3 regions of the Affinirhizobium helianthi genome follow, and region 1 is predicted to be linked to each of the others. Evidence: predicted binding sites of a transcription regulator. Region 1 holds the regulator's gene; each other region holds the start of a gene.
The links. The regulator PhoB, encoded in region 1, activates phosphate uptake and scavenging genes when phosphate is short. The targets are predictions, from matches to a motif close to TGTCATNNANCTGTCAT.
Positions count from the first base shown of each region.

Region 2: ugpB (sn-glycerol-3-phosphate ABC transporter substrate-binding protein UgpB) is a predicted target of PhoB. The motif match lies at 2,689-2,705, and genes of this name have one in related genera.
Region 3: ACFSE1_RS13020 (alkaline phosphatase D family protein) is a predicted target of PhoB. The motif match lies at 3,950-3,966, and genes of this name have one in related genera.

Region 1 covers NZ_JBHUEQ010000013.1:25,642-31,573, reverse strand. Annotated here, with positions in the region: gene ACFSE1_RS07395 (aspartate aminotransferase family protein) at 1-606, opposite strand, end outside; gene ACFSE1_RS07390 (GcrA family cell cycle regulator) at 953-1,576, shown strand; gene phoB (phosphate regulon transcriptional regulator PhoB) at 1,807-2,490, opposite strand; gene phoU (phosphate signaling complex protein PhoU) at 2,519-3,229, opposite strand; gene pstB (phosphate ABC transporter ATP-binding protein PstB) at 3,283-4,098, opposite strand; gene pstA (phosphate ABC transporter permease PstA) at 4,115-5,434, opposite strand; gene pstC (phosphate ABC transporter permease subunit PstC) at 5,431-5,932, opposite strand, start outside.
Region 2 covers NZ_JBHUEQ010000004.1:219,223-225,154, forward strand. Annotated here, with positions in the region: gene ACFSE1_RS04425 (S9 family peptidase) at 1-1,294, shown strand, start outside; gene rsmI (16S rRNA (cytidine(1402)-2'-O)-methyltransferase) at 1,380-2,294, shown strand; gene ACFSE1_RS04435 (YraN family protein) at 2,284-2,646, shown strand; gene ugpB (sn-glycerol-3-phosphate ABC transporter substrate-binding protein UgpB) at 2,771-4,093, shown strand; gene ugpA (sn-glycerol-3-phosphate ABC transporter permease UgpA) at 4,204-5,088, shown strand; gene ugpE (sn-glycerol-3-phosphate ABC transporter permease UgpE) at 5,099-5,932, shown strand, end outside.
Region 3 covers NZ_JBHUEQ010000023.1:174,720-180,651, reverse strand. Annotated here, with positions in the region: gene ACFSE1_RS13030 (GNAT family N-acetyltransferase) at 1-141, opposite strand, end outside; gene typA (translational GTPase TypA) at 329-2,149, opposite strand; gene ACFSE1_RS13020 (alkaline phosphatase D family protein) at 2,289-3,869, opposite strand; gene ACFSE1_RS13015 (M3 family metallopeptidase) at 4,009-5,932, opposite strand, start outside.

The DNA of each region.
Region 1 (5,932 bases):
ACGCAGTTCTTTCAGCAATTCCTTCGGCACGACGCGGATACCGCCCTCACCCTGGATCGGCTCGATCAGGATGGCGGCCGTGTTTTCGGTAATGGCAGCCTTCAACGCATCCAGATCGCCGAACGGCACCTGATCGAAACCCTGCGCCTTGGGGCCGAAGCCTTCCAGATACTTCTCCTGACCGCCAGCAGCGATGGTCGCAATCGTGCGGCCATGGAAGGCACCTTCGAAGGTGATGATATGGAACTTCTCAGGATGCCCCTTGGAATAGTGGTAGCGCCGCGCAGTCTTGATGGCGCATTCCAGCGCCTCCGCACCGGAATTGGTGAAGAACACCTTATCCGCGAAAGTGGCATCCACCAGACGGCGCGCCAGGCGCTCCTGATCCGGGATCTCGTAAAGGTTGGAAAGATGCCAGACCTTATCTGCCTGATCCTTCAACGCACCGACGAGATGCGGATGCGCATGACCGCACGAGGTGACGGCCACGCCAGCGCCGAAATCGAGATATCGCTCGCCAGATTCCGTCACGAGCCAGACGCCCTCACCGCGCACAAAACGCAGCGGAGCCCTTGCAAACGTGTCGAAAAGCGCGGCTTCAGCCATGGCGACATCACTCCTTGGGCAGTTGTCTCAAACGGTGTGCGGCATGCGCCGCGTAAAATTAAAATGCCGCCCCAGTGGACGGCGTGGGCACTATCGGCATTTCATCCGCGCGTGTCAACAAATCGCTGGGAATTAAGGGCATTTCAGCATAGGTGCGCAGACGTGACTCACGGTTGAATCGCTGTGGCAAAAATGACTCTGTTGTCAAGCAAGTTGGGGAAAACCCGGAAATCGATTCGCTGCGATTCCGCCGACTCTTGCCACCGAGTCCACCGCCTATTAGGTTAATCATCAATTACTAGACTGCATGCGGCGGAACTAGTCACCGAAAGTATAGATGTAGTACATGCGACGAATTATATTTGTCGCAACGGTGAGTGATTCTGTCTTTTATGCGTGCTCAAGGCGGAGAGACTGCATGAACTGGACAGACGAACGTGTCGAGAAGTTAAAGAGGCTATGGGCCGAGGGCCTGAGCGCCAGCCAGATTGCGGCGCAACTGGGCGGTGTAAGCCGCAACGCTGTGATCGGCAAGGTCCATCGCTTGAACCTGCCGGGCCGCGTGAAAGCAGGCGGCACTGCAACCCCGACACGCGCACCGAAGCGCCCTGCGGCCCCGCAGCAGCGCCCGGCAAGCTTTGCTGCCCGCCCGGCCTCCCAGGCGCCGTTGCGCCAGCCACGCCCAGCCGATATCGCGGCCATGCAGGACGAGATCGAGGCGTCCGCATCGGAACCGAGAATTCTGGAAACGGTTGGAAATTCGGTTGTGCCTATGGCCCGCCGCCTGACCCTGACGGAACTGACCGAGCGCACCTGCAAGTGGCCGGTTGGCGACCCGCTGAAGGACGATTTCCACTTCTGCGGCGCGGAAGCTTGCGACGGTTCGCCTTACTGCAAGTATCACGCCCGTATGGCCTATCAGCCGGTGAATGAGCGTCGCAGAGCCGCCAACGCTGTCGCTCGCGGCTGATACAAGCCGAAAGACATGAAATTAAAAAAGCGGGACATGTGCCCGCTTTTTTTGTGCCTGCCATAACGCTGCCAAAGAAATACCCGGCATCTTTAAAGCGTGTCGCGATCTTTCGGATCCGCTCCCCACGCTTTAAGTTTTTGTTTCACCGCATGTTGTTAGCGCAAAACCGCTGCACGCTTTTGCGCAACATGCTCCAGGCACCGGGCTGCTTTGCAGACATTGGAAATTCAAGCTTCCATGGAATAGCCGGCACCGCGCACCGTGCGGATGACATCCTGCATGTTGGAGAAGTTGAGCGCCTTGCGCAGACGGCCGACATGCACATCAACCGTACGCTCATCCACGTAGATATCGTGGCCCCAGACACCATCCAGCAATTGCGAACGGGAGAAAACACGGCCAGGTGACGCCATGAGAAACTCCAGCAGGCGGAACTCTGTCGGACCCAGGCGCACTTCCCGGCTCTTGCGATGCACGCGATGCGTTTCACGATCAAGCTCGATATCGCCGCAGCGCAGCACGCTGGACAGAACCTCAGGCTTTGCCCGCCGCAGCATGGCCTTCACCCGCGCCATAAGCTCCGGTGTCGAAAAGGGCTTCACCACGTAATCGTCGGCGCCAGTCGCAAGGCCACGAACGCGTTCGTTTTCCTCGCCGCGGGCCGTGAGCATGATGATCGGCAGGCGCTCGGTCTCCGGGCGCATGCGCAACCGGCGGCACAGCTCGATGCCGGACACGCCGGGCAGCATCCAATCCAGGATCAGAAGATCCGGAACGCGCTCCTGAAGGCGGATTTCCGCCTCGTCGCCCCGCAGGATGGTTTCAACCTCATAGCCTTCGGCCTCGAGGTTATAACGCAGGAGGACGCTCAGCGCCTCCTCGTCCTCGACAACAGCGATTTTGGGCAGCATGGCTTTTTCGTACTCCGGCCTGACGCGCTTATTCGGTCACAGCGCCAAGCGTGTTGGACGTATCGTCCTTCGGACGTTCGCCCTGCGGCTGCGCACCCGTCGCGATATAATAGATGGTTTCGGCGATATTGGTCGCGTGATCACCAATGCGCTCGATGTTCTTGGCGCAGAACAGGAGGTGCGTGCAGGTGGTGATGTTGCGCGGATCTTCCATCATGTAGGTCAGAAGCTCGCGGAAGAGCGAGGTGTACATGGCGTCGATTTCCTCGTCGCGCTGGCGAATGGCCTCGGCCTTCTGCGCAGAGCGATTGGCAAACACATCCAGCACTTCCTTGAGCTGGACAAGCGCCAGTTCGGACAGATGTTCGAGGCCCCGCGCCAGCTTGCGCGGCACGCCCGTTCCCTGCACCGCCATGACGCGCTTGGCATTGTTCTTGCCAAGATCGCCAACACGCTCGAGATCGGCTGCAATGCGCAGCGTGCCGATGATTTCGCGAAGGTCCGACGCCATGGGCTGACGCTTGGCGATGGTGACAATCGCCTTTTCCTGGATCTCGCGCTCGGCCGTATCCAGGATCACATCATCCGAGATGACCTTCTGCGCCAGGGCGCCATCGGCATTGACCAGCGCGCGCACGGCATCGGCACACATCTGTTCGGCAAGGCCACCCATCTCGGAGATGCGGCGGTTCAGGTATTTCAGCTCTTCATCAAAGGCTGACATGATATGCGATGACATGAATTTTTCCTCGGATCTGGCGTTATCGAAGCGGTCAGGATGCGGTCTCAGGGTCAGCCGAAGCGGCCCATGATGTAATCCTGCGTGCGCTGATCGTCCGGGTTGGTAAACATCTTGTCGGTATCGTTCTCTTCCACCAGCTGGCCCAGATGGAACATGGCCGTGCGCTGCGACACGCGCGCCGCCTGCTGCATGGAGTGTGTGACGATCACGATGGTGTAGTTGGTCCGCAGTTCGTGGATCAGCTCTTCCACCTTGGCTGTCGCAATCGGGTCAAGCGCCGAGCAGGGCTCATCCATCAGGATGACTTCCGGCGAAACGGCGATCGCACGCGCGATGCAGAGGCGCTGCTGCTGGCCGCCGGACAGGCCGGTGCCGGATTCATGCAGGCGATCCTTCACCTCGTTCCAGAGACCTGCTCTTTGCAGGCTGGCTTCCACGATCTGGTCCATATCCGCCTTGTTGCGGGCGAGACCATGAATGCGCGGGCCGTAGGAGATGTTCTCGTAGATCGACTTCGGGAACGGGTTCGGCTTCTGGAACACCATGCCGACGCGGGCGCGAAGTTCAACGACATCGATGGCCGCATCGTAGATATCGTCGGCATCGAGCGTGATGCGGCCGGTCACGCGGCAATTTTCAATCGTATCGTTCATGCGGTTGAGCGTCCGCAGGAAGGTGGACTTGCCGCAGCCGGACGGACCGATGAGGGCCGTGACGGTGTTCTGGCGGACGTTCAGGTTCACATCGAACAGCGCGCGCTTTTCGCCGTAATAAACCGACACGTCCTTGCCGATCATCTTGTAGGAAACGTCATTCATTTTCTGATCCAGCGCCTTTTCTACTGCTGCTTCGGACATCATGTTCATGGATCCGTCTCCTTGACTACCAACGTCTTTCGAAGCGCCGCCGCAAGAGGATTGCGCCGACATTCATGACAATGAGGAACAGGAGCAGGATGATGATCGCTCCCGAGGTGCGCTCGACGAAGGCACGCTCTGCCTCGTTGGCCCACATGTAGATCTGTACCGGCAGGGCCGTGGAGGGGTCCATCGGCGTCGTCGGATAATTGGCAACGAAGGCGACCATGCCGATCAGAAGCAGCGGAGCCGTTTCGCCAAGCGCATGCGCCAGGCCGATGATCGTGCCGGTCAGGATGCCGGGCATTGCCAGCGGCAGGACATGGTGGAAGATGGTCTGCATCTTCGAGGCACCAAGGCCAAGCGCTGCCGAGCGAATGGAGGGCGGCACGGCCTTCAGCGCAGCGCGGGTCGCGATGATGATGGTTGGCAGGGTCATCAGGGTGAGCACGAAGCCGCCGACCAGCGATGCCGAACGCGGCAGCCCCATGAAGTTGATGAACACTGCAAGACCCAGCAGACCGTAAACGATGGAGGGTACGGCTGCGAGGTTGTTGATGTTGACCTCGATCAGATCGGTAAAGCGGTTCTTCGGCGCAAATTCTTCCAGATAGATGGAAGCGGCAACACCGATAGGCAGCGACAGCACCAGAACGATCAGCATCATGTAGAAGGAGCCGATCAGCGCCACGCCGACACCGGCAGCCTCAGGACGGCTGGAAGCACCGTTGAAGAAAATGCCGGTGTTGAAGTGCTTGGCCAAGGCACCGGCTTCCGCCAGCTGCTTCATCCAGCCAACCTGCTGGTCGGATACCTTGCGGTTTTCCTGCGTGACCGACAGATCGATCTGGCCCTTGAAGGCGGAGTCCAGATCGCCCGCCGCCAGCAGCGTCACCGTCTGCGTCGTGCCGATGATGGCCGGATTTGCCACGACCATATCGCGCAATTGAACGCGCACGCCATCGGACAGCATCTGGCTGACTTCACGCAGCTTTGCCCGGTCTGTGGTGGAGATGCCCAGGGCCTTGGCCAGCGCATTGCGGGCCAGGATCGGATAGTTGGCCGTCATCAGCAGCTGCGCATTGGTTTCGCGCTGGTTCTGCGGATCGATGACCTGCTGGGAAAACTCGACCGGCAGCGTGATCATGGTTTGCTGAAAGGCGGTATAGCCCTTTGAAACCACCGACCAAAGCAGCACGAAGAGAAAGATCAGGCCGAAGGAGAGCGCGGCAATGCCATAGGCGCGGAAACGACGTTCTGCGGCATAACGCTTCTTGAGGCCGATATCGCGGCGCGGCGCGCGAACGCCCGTGGCGATGGCCGTGGGTGTAACGACCTGGCTCATTCGTACTGCTCCCGGTATTTGCGCACGATGTAGAGCGCGTAGATGTTGAGGCAAAGCGTGATGACGAACAGGGTAATACCCAGCGCAAAAGCCACCAGCGTTTGTGGAGAGGTAAATTCAAGGTCACCCGTCAACTGGCTGACGATCTTGACCGTCACTGTGGTCATGGGCTCGAACGGATTGAGCTGAATGCGGGCCGCAACACCGGCTGCCAGCACGACAATCATGGTTTCGCCGATGGCACGCGAGGCCGTCATCAGGATGGCGCCGACAATACCCGGCAGGGCCGCAGGCAGAACCACCCGCTTGATGGTTTCAGACCGTGTGGCACCGAGACCCAGCGAACCGTCGCGCAGCGCACGGGGCACGGCGGTGATGATATCGTCCGACAGCGAGGAGACGTACGGGATCAGCATGATGCCCATGACGAAGCCTGCGGTAATGACGCTCTGTGCCTGAATGAAGTTGGCGTAATTGCCCGTGGCCAGCCCGTTGATC
Region 2 (5,932 bases), on a different contig from region 1:
CAGGCGTTTGCTGATGAAAACCTGTGTCGGTCGCGAGACTGCCGCTTTCACCTGGCTGGATACGGAAAGTGGTGAGGAAACGGTCATTGCCGAACATCCTCGTTTCGATGCTCACCGGGTGATGCTGCATCCCGCAACACATGATGTGGAAGCAGTCTCCATTGCAGCTACGCGCATGGAGTGGGTCGGCGTGACATCGGCGGTTGAAGAAGATCTTGCCCTTCTTCAAGCCAAATTGCCAGATTTCGAAATTAGTATCGGCAGTCGCTCCGATGATAATCGTCGCTGGATCGTAGAGGCGCATACGGCACAGCAGGCGGCGACCAGCTTTCTCTATGATCGCGATAGTGGGACCCTGACCGAACTCTTCCGTGCCCGTCCGGAACTTGATGCATATCGGCTGGCACCGATGCGGTCCATCGAAGCCAGATCACGTGATGGCCTGGATCTGTTTTCCTATCTGACACTACCGGCGTCTGTGCAGGGTGAACGTCCTGCAAAGCCGCTGCCGATGGTGTTGTTGGTGCATGGTGGCCCTTGGGGGCGGGATTTCTACGGCTACCGTGGTGATCATCAATGGCTGGCGGATCGCGGCTATGCGGTGCTGTCGGTAAATTACCGAGGGTCGACCGGCTTTGGGAAATCCTTTGTCGCCGCAAGCGAGAAACAGCATGCCGCCAGGATGCACGATGATCTGATCGACATGGTGAACTGGGCAATCCGCGAAGGCATTGCAGACCCGGCAAAGATTGCGATCCACGGCGGTTCCTATGGGGGCTATGCCTCCTTCGTTGGTGCCACCTTCACGCCTGATGTCTTTTGCTGCAGCGTACCCGTCGTCGGCATCAGCAACCTGCAGACCTTGCTGGAATCCATGCCGCCCTATTGGGCTGGTTTTGCCGAGTTCATGTATCGAAGCTATGGCGACCCGCGCACGGAAGAAGGACGCGCGCTTCTGGCCGAGCGTTCGCCGATCCACAAGGTCGATCAGATCGCCAAGCCGATGCTGATTTTCCATGGTGCCAATGATGTGCGCTGTAAGGTTGCCGAAAGCGATAGCATTGTTGCCGCCATGCAGGCCAAAGGCATTCCAGTTACCTATGTGGTCTATCCCGATGAGGGGCATGGCTTCCACAAACCCGGCAATCGCATTGCCTATATTGCCATGGCGGAAGCCTTCTTTGCCCGGCATCTTGGTGGAGGATTCGAGCCTTTCGGCGACGATCTCGATCAATCCAGCCACGAGATCCGGGCTGGCGGTGAGATTTTCGACCTTGCCGACACGGGTCGATGAGGGGTAGCTGCAAAGGCTTGCCGCCTTACCTTTGGGGAGGGGCGGAACCCGCTGCCGGAATATGGCTGCACAACAGAAGGCAAGGATGATCGTGACGGAAGAGCGTCGAGCTGAGGAAAAGACCTATCGCGTGGGCAATGTCGCCATTCCGGCGCGGCCTGTGGAGCCGGCGCTTTATCTTGTGGCGACACCTATCGGCAATCTGGGTGATATCACGCTGCGTGCGCTGGAAACACTGGCGGGCGTAGATGTGCTGGCCTGCGAGGATACGCGTGTGACACGCGTTCTCCTGGATCGTTTCGGCATTTCCGCACGTCCTTACGCCTACCACGAGCACAATGCCAATGAGGCAGGCCCGAAGCTTCTGGCCGCACTGGAGGCAGGAAAATCCGTCGCTCTCGTCTCCGATGCCGGTACGCCGCTGGTGTCGGATCCAGGCTATCGTCTCGGTCAGCTTGCCATCGAGGCGGGCTTCAAGGTGGTGCCCATTCCGGGGGCCTCTGCGCCACTGGCAGCGCTGGTGGGCTCTGGTCTGCCGTCCGATGCATTTCTCTTTGCAGGCTTTCTGCCGGTGAAGGAAAAGGGCAAGCGGGACAGGCTTGCCGAACTCGCCAAGATCCCGGCGACCCTCATTTTCTTCGAATCTCCGCACCGGATCGCGGATACGGTCGCCATTGCCGCCGATGTGCTGGGTCCAACGCGTGCTGCCTGTGTGTGCCGTGAGCTGACCAAAACGTTTGAGGAATTTCGGCGCGGTAGCCTGGGAGAGCTGGCGGCTTCTTATGAGAATGCCACGGTGAAGGGGGAAATCGTCTTCGTCGTTGGCCCGCCCGCCTATGATGATGTACCGGCTGCTGTGGATGTGGACATCATGCTGCGGGAACTTGCAGCCTCCATGCCTGCCACGAAGGCGGCAGCCGAAGCTGCAAGGCTGACCGGACTTTCCCGCAAGGACCTCTATCAGCGGCTGATCGAGCTGAAGGACAGCAATGAAGGCTAGGTTCCGCAACCGCAAACATGCGGAGCGGCGAGGGCGCTGGTCCGAATATTGGGCGGCACTTTTCCTGATGGCAAAGGGCTACCGCATCCTGAACCTGCGTTACAAGACCCGCAGCGGTGAGATCGACCTGGTTGCCCGCAAGGGAAGCCTCGTTATCTTCGTCGAGGTGAAGGCGCGGCAACACCTCCAAGGTGCGCTGGATGCCGTCAGCTTTCGCAGTCAGAACCGCATACGCGCAGCCAGTGACCACTGGATGTCGCGCCGCAAGGATGCTGCCACTCTCTCACAGCGATATGACATAATTGCTGTCCTGCCCTGGCGTTTTCCAAGACATTTTGTCGATGCTTTCTGAAAATTGCATGGCTGTGCATTTTAGGTCGGTTTGTTACAGTTCTGTCATATATGCGTAACCCACGTGTCACAGTAGGCCGCTAATCAGCCCTCATCCTAACCAACGGGAAAGAGGGATGATCCCCATGTTCAAAAAGCTCAGCCTCGCCGCAACGGCGCTTGCTCTGTCTGCAACAACCTCGCTCGCTGCAACCGAGATCACCTGGTGGCACGCCATGGGCGGTGAGCTCGGCAAGAAGGTCGATGAGATCGCCGCGAAGTTCAACGAGAGCCAGAGCGAATACAAGGTCGTGCCTGTTTACAAGGGCACCTATCCTGAAACGCTGACCGCCGCGATTGCTGCCTTCCGTGCCAATCAGCAGCCTGCCATCGTTCAGGTTTTCGAAGTTGGCACCGGCACGATGATGGCTGCCAAGGGCGCCGTCTATCCGGTCTACAAGCTGATGAAGGATGAAGGCGAGCCTTTCGACACCAAGTCCTTCCTGGCTCCGGTCGTCGGCTACTATTCCGATACGCAGGGCAACATCCTGTCCCTGCCCTTCAATTCTTCGACGCCGATCATGTATTACAACAAGGATGTCTTCAAGAAGGCTGGCCTTGATCCGGAAGTCGCCCCGAAGACCTGGAAGGAAGTCGAGGAATTCTCCAAGAAGATCGTTACCTCCGGCGCTGCAAAGTGTGGCTTTACCTCTGCCTGGATCACCTGGGTTCAGACGGAAAACTTCTCCGCTTTGCATGACCAGCCTTACGGCACGTTGGAAAACGGCTTTGGCGGTCTCAAGAGCGAGTTCACCTTCAATGGTCCGGTTCAGGTCAAGCATTGGGCTAACCTGAAGAAGTGGCAGGATGAGGGGCTCTTCAAGTATGGCGGTCCGGTTGGCGGCGATAATGCTGCAACCATGTTCTTCTCGCAGGAATGCGCCATCACCATGAACTCGTCGGGTGGCCGCGCTGCCGTCATCAACAATGCCAAGGATTTCAAGGTGGGCTTCGCGCCGCTGCCTTACTATGACGATGTCATCAAGGAGCCGAAGAACTCCATCATCGGCGGTGCAACGCTGTGGGTTCTGAACGGCAAGGACAAGGCGACCTACAAGGGCGTTGCCAAGTTCTTCACCTACCTTTCCAAGCCGGAAGTACAGGCAGACTGGCACCAGTACACAGGTTATCTGCCGATCACCAATGCTGCTTACGAGCTTGGCAAGAGCCAGGGCTACTACGAAAAGAACCCGGGTTCTGACGTTTCGATCAAGCAGATCATGCGTGGCACTCCAAGCGCCAACTCCAAGGGCCTTCGCTTCGGCAACTATACGCAGGAGCGTACCGTTATCGATGAAGAGTTCCAGGCGCTTCTGGCTGGCAAGAAGGACGCCAAGCAGGCTCTCGACAGCGCTGTCGAGCGTGGCAACAAGCTGCTGCGCGAATTCGAAAAGGCCAATGCAAACTGATTGCATCGCCTGATGCGGAAGGGGCCCGGCGTCTTGCCGGGTTCCTTTTTCGTGCATATGCCCCGAGGGATTGAAGGGGCCTGCCACCTATCCAGCCGAAAGCACGGCCAATGAATACCAAACGCACAACCTTCGACAGCCGCCTGTTGCCGTACCTTCTGGTCGCGCCGCAGCTTTTCATCACGCTGATCTTCTTCATCTGGCCAGCGGCCCAGGCCGTCAAATCCTCCTTTGAGCGTGAAGATCCCTTCGGTCTGGCAACGACTTTCGTTGGCCTCGCTCACTATGGCGAATTGCTTCAGGATCCGAACTATGTCGACGCGATCCTGCGGACGGCGGTTTTTGCTGTCTGCGTTACAGCGCTGTCCATGTTTCTGGGCCTAGCATTTGCAGCTGCGGTCGAACGGCTCACGCGCACGGCCAAGGTCTATACGACGCTTCTCGTCTGGCCCTATGCGGTGGCGCCCGTCGTTGCGGGTATTCTGTGGTGGTTTCTGTTCAATACGTCCACCGGCCTGATGCCCTTCTTCCTGGAGCGGCTTGGCATCCATTGGGATCATGACCTGAACGGTACCGATGCGATGATTCTGATCATCATTGCCGCTGCCTGGAAGCAGATTTCCTATAATTTCCTGTTCTTCCTGGCGGGGCTGCAATCGGTTCCACATGCCCTGATGGAAGCTGCGGCCATAGACGGTTCCGGCCCGGTGAAGCGCTTCTTCACCATTTCACTGCCGTTGCTTTCGCCTACCACCTTCTTCCTGTTCATCATCAATGTGAACTACGCCATGTTCGATACCTTCCCGATTGTGGATGCCACCACGGTCGGCGGTCCGGCGCAGGCCACGACCACCTTGGTCTACAAGGTTTACCAGGATGGCTATGTCGGCCTGAACCTTGGCTCTTCCTCGGCGCAATCGGTCATCCTGATGCTGATCGTGATGGTGCTGACTTTCGTGCAGTTCCGCTTTGTCGAACGCCGCGTCCAGTATTGAGGAGAAGACCATGGTTGAAAATCGCCCTTTCCTGAATGTCCTCACCCATGCCTTCCTGATCCTCGGCTTTCTGGTCGTGGCGCTGCCGGTCTATGTGGCGATCATCGCATCCACGCATGATGTTGCGACCTTGATGAACAGCCGCATTCCGCTGTTGCCGGGATCGCATCTCATCGAAAACTACAGTGCGCTGCTGACAAGCGCCTCTGCCGCCAATGGCCTGCCGAACTACAGCCATATGGCGCTGAATTCGCTGATCATGGCAATTGTGATCACTGTCGGCAAAATCATCATCTCGATCCTGTCGGCCTTTGCCATTGTCTATTTCCGTTTTCCCTTCCGGCAACTGGCCTTCTGGATCATCTTCGTCACGCTGATGCTGCCGGTCGAGGTGCGCATCATGCCGACCTACAAGATCGTTGCGGATCTCGGCCTGCTGAATTCCTGGGCGGGGCTGACAGTGCCGCTGATTGCGTCTGCGACGGCCACTTTCCTGTTCCGCCAGTTCTTCATGACGGTGCCGGATGAAATGCTGGAGGCCGCCCGCGTGGACGGGGCAGGGCCGATGAAGTTCTTTCGCGATATCCTGCTGCCCTTGTCACGCACCAATATCGGCGCGCTCTCCGTCATTCTCTTCATCTATGGCTGGGTTCAGTATCTCTGGCCGATCCTCGTGACCACGGATACCAGCTATTACACCCTGATGATGGGCATGAAGCGCATGGTCACCGTTCAGGACGGGGTGATCCAGTGGAACCTCGTGATGGCCGCCGCCGTGCTGGCCATGCTGCCCCCGATTCTCATCGTCATTTTCATGCAACGGCTGTTCATCCGCGGCCTTACC
Region 3 (5,932 bases), on a different contig from region 1:
GCGCCGTTCCAGCATTTCAATCAGCGGCTTGTGCGGAATAAGGCCCGCATAGGCTTGATGCCATGCCAGGCGATGCACTTCTGACACGGCTGCGGCATCTTCGGGTTCGGCCCGCCGCACATCGATTGTGAGTGTCTTCATGACGTCAACCCGAGTTTGCCACTGAAGCGAGAACATGTATCGCGACAACACCGCACATCATTTGCGGTGCAATCAAGTTAACGCATCTTTAAGGGGTTGAACAAGACTTCGATCATAGCGGTCCAAATAAAAAAGGCCCCGATCTCAACCGGAGCCTTTGGGTCGTCAGTAGTGTCGAGAGGCCTTATTAGGCCACGCGGGACTTCTCGAAACGCTTGCGATCGTTCGGATCGAGATACATCTTGCGCAGACGGATGGACTTTGGCGTCACTTCCATCAGCTCATCGTCCTGAATCCAGGAGAGAGCGCGGTCGAGTGTCATGCGGATCGGCGGCGTCAGCTTCACGGCTTCATCCTTGCCAGCGGCGCGGATGTTGGTCAGCTGCTTGCCCTTCAGCACGTTCACTTCCAGGTCGTTATCGCGCGAGTGAATGCCGATGATCATGCCCTGATAGACCTTCTCGCCCGGCTCGATGATCATCGGGCCGCGATCTTCCAGGTTGAACATGGCGTAAGCAACAGCTTCGCCCGAACCGTTGGACAAAAGAACGCCGTTGTTACGGCCAGCAATCGCACCCTTGAACGGCTGGTAGCTGTGGAACAGGCGGTTCATGATGGCCGTGCCACGGGTATCCGTCAGCAGTTCCGACTGGTAGCCAATGAGGCCACGGGTCGGCGCCAGGAACTTCAGGCGAACGCGGTTGCCGCCGGAGGGGCGCAGTTCCGTCATTTCAGCCTTGCGCTCGGACATCTTCTGCACGACGACGCCGGAATGCTCTTCATCGACGTCGATGACGACTTCTTCGATCGGCTCCATGGTCTCGCCGGTCGTCTCATCCTTGTGCATGACGACGCGCGGACGCGACACGGCAAGCTCGAAGCCTTCGCGGCGCATGGTTTCGATCAGAACGGCCAGCTGCAATTCGCCACGACCGGAAACGAAGAAGGAATCCTTGCCTTCCGCTTCCTCGATCTTGAGGGCAACATTGCCTTCGGCTTCCTTGAACAGGCGGTCGCGGATAACGCGGCTTGTCACCTTGTCGCCTTCTGTGCCAGCCAGCGGGCTGTCGTTGACGATGAAGGACATGGTCACCGTCGGCGGGTCGATGGGCTGCGCCGTCATGGCTTCCGTGACAGACGGATCGCAGAAGGTATCGGCAACCGTCCCCTTGGAAAGGCCGGCAATCGCCACGATGTCACCCGCATGGGCTTCTTCGATGGCGGTGCGTTCGATGCCACGGAACGCCAGGATCTTGGAAATACGGCCGGTTTCGATGGTCTTGCCATCCTGGCCGAGAACCTTGACGGCCTGGTTCGGCTTGACCGAGCCGGAAGCTATGCGGCCGGTGATGATGCGGCCGAGGAAGTTGTTGGCTTCCAGGATCGTGCCGATCATGCGGAACGGGCCTTCTTCGACCTTCGGCTCCGGCACGTGCTTCAGGACGAGATCGAGAAGCGGCGCAAGACCTTCTTCCTTCGGACCTTCCGGGTTGAAGTTCATCCAGCCATCGCGGCCCGAACCGTAGAGGATCGGGAAATCGAGCTGCTCGTCGGTGGCGTCGAGGTTGGCGAAGAGGTCGAAGACCTCGTTGATCACTTCCTCATGACGGCCGTCCGGACGGTCGATCTTGTTGATCGCGACGATCGGGCGAAGACCAACCTTGAGTGCCTTGGAGACCACGAACTTGGTCTGCGGCATCGGGCCTTCGGAGGAATCGACGAGAACGATGGCGCCATCCACCATCGAGAGGATACGCTCCACTTCGCCACCGAAATCGGCGTGGCCGGGGGTGTCGACGATGTTGATGCGAACGCCCTTCCATTCAACCGAAGTCGCCTTGGCGAGAATGGTGATGCCGCGTTCCTTTTCGAGATCGTTCGAATCCATGACGCGTTCTGCAACGCGCTGGTTTTCGCGGAACGAGCCCGACTGCTTCAGAAGTTCGTCGACAAGGGTCGTTTTCCCATGGTCAACGTGCGCGATGATCGCGATGTTGCGAAGTGCCATATTGGTTTCTCTGGGGCTGTGGCGCACGCCGGGGGCTCTACGCGCCAATTTTCATTTGGCGCGCTCATACCCTGTTTTTCGCATTTGCGAAAGGGGGCGAGGCTCCAACAGTTAATTACACCCGCCGACCCGGCAAAAATCATGCACGGCGAACCGGATCGAGCGTCACCTTGTAGAGTTCCGCATCGTCGCGATCCATCAGCCGCACCGTCAACTGTTCCGTCTGCCCGTCGATATCCACCAGTCCGAAGAACTGTAGCCCGGCGGTAGGCGGCAGGTTCTGCCCCTGCTCGGCCGATGGTGCCTTGATGAATTTCAGTTCCGGACCAAAGGTCATGTCCAGATCGTTGGGGCCAAAGGTTCCGGCATGCAGGGGGCCGGAGACAAACTCCCAGAAGGGGTCGAAATCCTGGAACTGTGCCTTGTCGGGATTGTAGTAATGGGCGGCGGTATAGTGCACATCGGCGGTCAGCCAGACCGTATTGGTAATCCCGGCAGTCTTGATGAAGCGCAGAAGGTCGGCAATCTCCAGTTCACGCCCCTTCGGCGTGCCATGATCGCCCTGGGCGACAGCTTCGGTCCCCTTGCGATTGGTATAGTCATCCCAGACGATGACACCAAGCGGCATGTCCGCAGCGATGATTTTCCACGTAGCCTTGGAAGCGGCAAGCTCCTGCTTCAGCCAGGCCACCTGCTGCTCGCCCAGAATACGCGATTCGGGGGTCTGCTCGGTTTCCATCCCATCATGGTTGGAGCCGCGATAGCTGCGCATATCCAGGAAGAACACATCCACCAGCGGCCCATAGGCGATCTTGCGATAGACGCGGCCCGGCTCGGCGGGCGTGTAGCGGATGGGCGTCATTTCATGGAAAGCCCGTGCGGCTCTTGCCGACAGCAGAAAGACGGACTTTTCCTTGTAGCGGTCGTCTGCTGACAGATTCTTGCTGGAAGACCAGTTGTTCACGACCTCATGATCGTCCCACTGGTAGAAGGTCGGACAGATCGCCGAAAGCTCGCGCACATGCTTGTCCATCATGTTGTACTTCCACTGGCCGCGATATTCGTCCAGCGTCTCGGCAACCTTGCGCTTCTCATCGGTCACGATGACATTCTTCCAGGTCGTGCCATCCTTGAGCGCAACCTCTTCCTTCAGCGGGCCATCGGCATAGATTGTATCTCCCGAATGCAGGAAGAAATCGGGCTGATGGCGGGCCATCGTCGCATAGGTCTTCATACCCGTCTCATCGATACCCCAGCCCTGACCAACGGTATCGCCCGACCAGGCGAACCGCACCGACCGCCGCGAGGATGGAGCCGTGCGGAAACGGCCCGTGATCGGCTCCGAGACCTGATTGATGTGAGCGAGATCCGCGGCCACGAAGCGGTAGAAAATATCCTGATCGGATGGCAGATCGGTCAGCAGACGCTTAACGGCAAAATCCGTTTCGCCCAGCGCATCGATGGGCGCGAGACGCACGGCGTTCTTGAAGCTCTCCGTGGTGGAATATTCCATCATGATCCGGGACGGGCGGTCAACGCGCGACCAGATCATTCCCGAAGACATATCGACATCGCCGGACTGCACGCCATGTGTGAAGGAAGGGCGTTCCGCGCCGCGCGCGTAAAAGGGCAAAGCAAGGCCCGAGCCTGCAACAAGTCCACTTGCAGCCGTAGAGACGAGAAAGGATCGACGTGAAACCTGCCCAAGTTTGCGAGACATGAAACTCTCCTGGAGAACGGTGAAAGAAAAGACGTTCACCGAAACCCATCATGAGCAAATGTCAGCCCCTTGACAGGCATATGAAAGTTTCATCACATTCCAAGGGCGAACGCTGATCGCGTCCGCCCTGTCGCACGCCTCAGGCGTCGCTGCCGGCCAGTTCCTGCACCATGGCCAGTCCTTTTTTCTTCAGCATCGCATCCGGGTCCGGCAGCTTGCCACGAAAAGCCCGGTAAGCCTCTTCCGGATCGATCGATCCGCCGACCGAATAGATATTGTTCTTCAGCTTGCGCGCCATTACCGGGTCAAACGCATTGCCCGCCTCTTCGAAGGCGGCAAAGGCATCCGCGTCCAGCACTTCCGACCACATGTAGGAATAGTAGCCCGCCGAATAGCCATCGCCGGAAAACACATGCTGAAAATGCGGCGTTGCATGGCGCATGACGATGGCCGATGGCATGCCGATTTTGTTGAGCACGTCCGCCTGCACCGCCATTGGATCGTCCACGCCATCCTGCGTATGGAAGGCCATGTCCACCAGGGCAGACGAGGTAAACTCCACCGTATTGAACCCGGCATTGAAGGTGCGGGCCGCCAGAACCTTGTCGAGCAGCGCCTTCGGCATAGGTTCACCCGTTTCATAATGAACGGCGTAGCGGGTCAGGATTTCCGGCACGGTCAGCCAGTGCTCGTAAAGCTGCGAAGGCAGTTCCACGAAATCGCGGGACACCCCAGTTCCCGAAACGGAAGGATAGGTCACATTGGATAACATGCCATGCAATCCATGGCCGAACTCGTGGAACAGCGTGCGCGCATCGTCCAGCGAGAGAAGAGCAGGCTTGCCTTCGGCAGGCTTTGCGAAATTGCAGACATTGTAGATGATCGGAAGCTCACCTTCCGCGCCATTCTTCAGCTTCAATCTGTGCTGGCTCTGGAAGGAACTCATCCATGCGCCCGAGCGCTTGGAGGAGCGGGCGAAGTAATCACCGAGGAACATGGCCTTCAGCGCGCCGTCTGCATCCCTCACTTCGAACACGCGCACATCCGGGTGGTAGGCCGCAATGCCCTTCACCTCGGTGATGGTGACATCGAAGAGCCGCTTGGCAACATCGAAGCAGGCTTCGATAATTTTTTCCAATTGCAGATAGGGCTTCAACTCGGATTCGGAGAAGTTGAACATCCGCTCGCGCTGCTTCTCGGCATAATAGCGCCAGTCCCAGGGCTGAACTTCACCATTTACTCCATCTTCCGCCATCAGACCGGCAATGGAAGCTTCCTCTTCCTTGGCCTTGGCCCGCGCCTTCTTCCACACTTTCAGCAGAAGATCGTTCACATTGGCCGGCGTCTTGGCCATGGTGTCATCCAGCTTGTAGGCGGCGAAATTGGAATAGCCCAGCAGCTTGGCCTTTTCCGAGCGCAGGCTGAGAATCTCCCGAACGATGGCGATGTTATCGCGCTCACCACCATTTGCCCCGCGCTTTACCCAGGCCTCGAATGCCTTTTCCCGCAGGTCGCGCCGGCTCGAAAAGGTCAGGAAGGGTTCGATGATGGAGCGGGACAGGGTGACCGCATAGGTGCCGTCGGCAGCGTCACGTTCCTTGGCCGCAGCGGCCATAGCGTCTTTCAGGAAGCCCGGCAGACCGGCAAGGTCTGCCTCGTCGGTCAGGAGAAGCGACCAGTCCTTCTCATCGCCCAGCACATTCTGGCCGAACCTGGCACCGAGACCGGCCAGTTTCTCATTGATGGAGGCAAGACGTTCCTGCTGATCCTTGGAAAGTTTGGCACCGGCACGCACAAAGCCTTTCCAGTGGCGCTCCAGAACCCGAAGCTGCTCGGTCGTCAGGCCCATGCTGTCGCGTGCTTCCCAAAGGCTGTCAACGCGCCGGAAAAGGGCCTCGTTCATGCCGATCTTTGAATAGTGGCGCGACATTTTCGGCGCAATGTCACGCTCCAGCGCCTGAATGGTTTCGTTGGTGTTGGCACCCGCCCGATTCCAGAACAGGGAGGAGACGCGCGAAAGCTCGTCGCCGGCAATTTCCAGTGCCACAATTGTATTGTCGAAG